DNA from 2 places in the Arthrobacter sp. 001422645 genome. Region 2 is predicted to be linked to the other one. Evidence: riboswitches for the same ligand, from Rfam matches in the RefSeq annotation. Region 2 holds a riboswitch; the other holds the start of a gene.
What was found. A riboswitch is a leader RNA that binds a small molecule or an ion and turns the genes downstream of it on or off. The one in region 2 is predicted to bind glycine.
Positions count from the first base shown of each region.

Region 1: it holds a riboswitch for glycine, as region 2 does, so the genes downstream of both, gcvP (aminomethyl-transferring glycine dehydrogenase) here and gcvP (aminomethyl-transferring glycine dehydrogenase) in region 2, are expected to answer to the same signal.

Region 1 is NZ_JCBANT010000020.1:54,065-56,453, forward strand. It holds gene AC6EUH_RS17015 (MFS transporter) at 1-240, opposite strand, end outside; gene AC6EUH_RS17020 (TetR/AcrR family transcriptional regulator) at 458-997, shown strand; glycine riboswitch at 1,297-1,395, shown strand; glycine riboswitch at 1,397-1,514, shown strand; gene gcvP (aminomethyl-transferring glycine dehydrogenase) at 1,554-2,389, shown strand, end outside.
Region 2 is NZ_JCBANT010000025.1:31,228-33,616, reverse strand. It holds gene gcvP (aminomethyl-transferring glycine dehydrogenase) at 1-1,566, opposite strand, end outside; glycine riboswitch at 1,621-1,727, opposite strand; glycine riboswitch at 1,729-1,826, opposite strand; gene AC6EUH_RS18090 (hypothetical protein) at 2,074-2,389, shown strand, end outside.

The sequences.
Region 1 (2,389 bases), on a different contig from region 2:
GGCGAACGCGGTGGCCGCCGAGACGGCGGCGAAGCCTGTACTGCCGATGAAAAGCAGCCGGCGGCGGCCAATCCTGTCGCCGAGGCTGCCCATTGCCACGAGCAGGCCGGCGAGGACCAGCGGATAGGCGTCGACAATCCAGAGCAGCTCCACACCGGTGGCGTCGAGGCTGCGCGCGATCGCCGGCAGGGCAAAGGTCAGGGCGGTGTTGTCGACGGCCACGAGCAGCACCGGGAACATCAGCAGCGCCAGCGCCAGCCAGTCACGCCACGGCGCGCGCGGTGCCTGGCCGGATGTTGCCCCGGTGGGCGTTTTTCCGGCCGCGTTGGTGACAACCGTGCCGGTGCTGTTGCGGGTGATGGAAGTGTTGCTCATGAGCTTAACTGTACCGTCTGGACGGTACAGTTAGGAAACCCGGCGTTAAGAAACACTTCCGCCACGGGGCATGATGGGACGCATGGCCAGAAAACCCGTCGCCCGCGAAGCCGTCCTTGACGCGTTCGAGTCCCTGCTGATTGAAGAGGGTGAGCGGGCCGCGACCCTGGATGCCGTGGCCCGGCTGGCCGGGGTCTCCAAGGGCGGGCTGCTCTACCACTTCCCCAACAAAGAAGCGATGATCTCGGTCCTGCTGGAACGGCTGGACCGGCTGCTGGCCGAGGACCTCGCTGCCATGGCAGCCGCACCGGAAGGCGCCGCGGCGTTCTTCATCAAGTCCTCGGTCTGGGCGGACACGCCGCTGGACCGGGTCTTTGTCGCCGCCACCCGGCTCGCCGAAGTGGCCCACCAGGAAACCCTGCGGCGGATGGCCGCCGTCCAGGCGTCCTGGCTGGAACTGCTGGCGGCCGACGTCGGTCCCGCCATGGCCAAGCCGGTCCTCTATATGGGGGACGGGCTGTACTTCAATGCCATGCTGGCGCGCGGGCCGGGCGGGCCGGATCCGGAGGTCGGCGCCGACGTCGAAAGTCTCCTCACCGCCCTGGGGCGGCTCCGCGGCTGAGTCGGCTCAATACATGACGCTCCCGCACGTCTGGCGGGTCAACACATGACGCTCCCGCACGTCTGGCGGGTCAACGCGGAACGCTCCCGCACGTCTGGCGGGGGAGAGTTTGGGAACTTCAGTCGAATGCGTCGGAGCGTTTGGGAAACTTCAGCCGGATGTGCGGGAGCGTCTGTCGTGGGCCGACGGCGGCTCCGGCGCGTAACGCTCGCGCGGCCCCGGTTCGTTGGTTTGCGGACGCGGGCCGGGCGTAGGACAATGAGAGCTGTGACTGTTGTCACGCCAAGTTAATATGCCTTTGATCTGCGGCGGGAGAGTTCTGCTTGTAGGTACAAGCAGGCGCCGTAGGAGCAAACCCTCCCCAGGAATCTCTCAGGCCCATGTACCGCCGCGGCAAGGCAACTCTGGAAAGTAGCAGGCATGTCTTTTGACTTGCTGTGCTCACCGACGGTGCAAGCGGAGCCATGCGAGAGCACGGCTACGCGGAAACTCTCAGGTCCAATACAGAGCGGGGAGGAACCCGAATCAATGTGGCGTACCCTGCGCCGCCTTAGTTATGGAGTTCCTTGTGACTGTTACCTCAGCCTCCACGTCCTTCGTTGACCGGCACATCGGCGCACGCCGTCAGTCCGACGTCGACGCCATGCTGAAGGCTGTCGGCTACGACACCGTCGACGCCCTCGTGGACACCGCCGTTCCCAAGGACATCCGGCAGGACTCCCCGCTGGCGCTGGGCGCGGCGCTCAGCGAAGTCGAGGTCCTGGCTGAGCTGCGCCAGCTGGCCGCGATGAACAAGACCGCCGTCCAGATGATCGGCCAGGGCTACTACGACACCGTCACTCCGGCCGTCATCCGCCGGAACATCCTCGAAGCCCCGGCCTGGTACACGGCCTACACCCCGTACCAGCCGGAAATCTCCCAGGGCCGGCTCGAGGCGCTGCTGAACTTCCAGACCATGGTCCAGGACCTCGTCGGCCTTCCGATCGCCAACGCCTCACTGCTGGACGAAGCCACCGCCGTGGCCGAGGCCGTGCTGATGATGCGCCGGGCCAACAAGAATAAGTCCGCGCACGACGGCAAGACCGTCCTCGACGCCGACTGCCTGCCGCAGACCATTGCGATCGTCAAGGGCCGCGCCGAGGCCCTCGGCTTCGAGGTGGAGGTCGCTGACCTCTCCAAGGGACTGCCCGACGGCGTCATCAACGGCGTCGTCCTGCAGCAGCCCGGCGTCTCCGGCCGCGTGTTCGACCACACCGCCGTGATCGCCGAGGCCAAGGAACGCGGCGCCCTCGTCACCGTCGCGGCGGACCTCCTCTCCCTGACCCTCATCACGTCCCCGGGCGAGCAGGGCGCCGACATCGCCGTCGGCTCCGCCCAGCGCTTCGGCGTCCC
Region 2 (2,389 bases):
GGAGGCGAACTCCGGCCAGGAGATCGCTTCCATCTCCGCTGTGGCATTCAGCTTCATGGTGCACGAACCCAGAGGGATCATGGTGCGGTCCAGCGCGAGGTCCCGGTCGCTCAGCCTGCGGATATAGCGCAACAGCTGGGTCTCCGAACGGTGCGTGTTGAACACTGGGTGCTGCAGGTACTCGGAGGTGCGAAGCACCGGTTCGGGCAGTTCAAAGCCCTTCGCTTCAGCGACCGGACCGGCACCGAAGGCGACGGCAATGGCGGAGAGGACCTCCGTCGTCGTGGTTTCATCAGCGGAGACGCCGATGGTATCCGCGTCGATCCGGCGCAGGTTGATCCCACGTGCCTCTGCGGCAGCGATGACCTTGCCAGCCTTGCCGGGGACGCGGACCGTGACGGTGTCGAAGAACGTCTCGGTGACCAGTTCGCGGCCTGCGATCTTCAGCGTGGTGGCCAGGCTGCGGGCGTTGTTGTGGACGCGCTCGGCAATGGCCTTCAGACCGTCCGGGCCGTGGTAAACGGCGTAGAAGGAGGACACGATCGCCAGCAGCGCCTGCGCGGTGCAGATGTTGGACGTGGCCTTCTCGCGGCGGATGTGCTGCTCGCGGGTCTGCAGGGCCAGGCGATACGCCGGGACTCCGGCGATGTCCTTGGAGACACCGACCAGGCGGCCGGGCATGGACCGCTCGAGGCCCTTCTGGACCGCCATGTAAGCGGCATGCGGGCCGCCGAAGAACAACGGGACGCCGAAACGCTGGGTGGAGCCGACGGCGATGTCGGCGCCCTGCTCGCCGGGCGGGGTGATGAGGGTCAGCGCGAGCAGGTCAGCGGCGACGGTGACGAGGGCGCCGCGTTCCTTGGCCTCGGCAATCACGGCGGTGTGGTCGAACACGCGGCCAGAGACGCCGGGCTGCTGCAGGACCACGCCGTTGATGACGCCCTCAGGCAGTCCCTTGGAGAGGTCAGCGACCTCCACCTCGAAGCCAAGGGCTTCGGCGCGGCCCTTGACGATCGCGACGGTCTGCGGCAGGCAGTCGGCGTCGAGGACGGTCTTGCCGTCGTGGGCCGTCTTGTTTTTGTTGGCGCGGCGCATCATCAGCACGGCCTCGGCGACGGCGGTGGCTTCGTCCAGAAGCGACGCGTTGGCGATCGGCAGGCCGACGAGGTCCTGGACCATGGTCTGGAAGTTCAGCAGCGCCTCGAGCCGGCCCTGGGAGATCTCCGGCTGGTACGGGGTGTACGCCGTGTACCAGGCGGGGGCTTCGAGGATATTGCGGCGGATCACGGCCGGGGTGACGGTGTCGTAGTAGCCCTGCCCAATCATCTGGACCGCGGTCTTGTTCTTCGCGGCCAGCCGGCGGAGCTCGGCAAGGACCTCGACCTCGCTGAGGGCGTCCTTGAGGGCCAGCGGCTTGGCCTGACGGATGGAATCAGGGACGGCGACGTCCACGAGGCCGTCAACGCTGTCATAGCCCACGGCCTTGAGCATGGCGTCAATATCGGCCTGGCGCCGCGCACCAATATGCCGATCGGCAAAGGTTAAAGGGGACGACTGGATGGTCATGAAGGAACTCCATAATTCAGGTGGCGCATTGGGTGCGCCACATTGATTTGGGTTCCTCCCCGCTCTGTATTGGACCTGAGAGTTTCCGCGCCCCCTGCTGTTAGCAGGGTGACCCTTGCACCGTCGGTGAGTCCGAATATCCGGACTGCTTTCCAGAGTTGCCTTGCCGCGGCGGTACGTGGGCCTGAGAGATTCCTGGGGAGGATTTGCTCCTACGGCGCCTGCAGAACGTACCGGCAGGACTCTCCCGCCGCAGATCATAAGCACATGTCACTTGGTTGGTGACACGCCTCACACTTTAGCCTCTGCTCGGACAGGGACGCAAGAACCGACTCCGAATGTGTCTTTTGCCGAGCTGCGGTGAACCGCCACTAGGGAATTGCTGGCCACGTCAGAGAAATGGCATCGCCTCCCGCACCCTCGCCAGCCGCTGGAAGCACCTCGTGGATCCACCGGGCGCCCTGGCATTCACCGCCATGGGCCTTCAGCCCGTGGATTCATTCGGCGGTGCCCAACGCCAACAAGATCGCGCCCGCAGCGGAGATGGGCAGGATCGACGTGCTGCTCTCGCTGGACGACGAAGAGCGTAAAGACATCCGGCGCCAGATTCTCGGGAAGACACCCGTTGACCCGGATCACATTGTCGTCTCGCGGGCCGCGGCCGTGCAACTGCGAAAAAATCTCGCCACACAGCTCATCTTGCTGCCCGTGCTGCCGCTCATATTCATTCCCCAGGTCATACGCGGAGCCGGGTTCCTCTCCTGGCTCATGGCGGCTGGCGTGGCTATCTTGGTGATTGGGCTGATGCACGTTGTCCGGGACT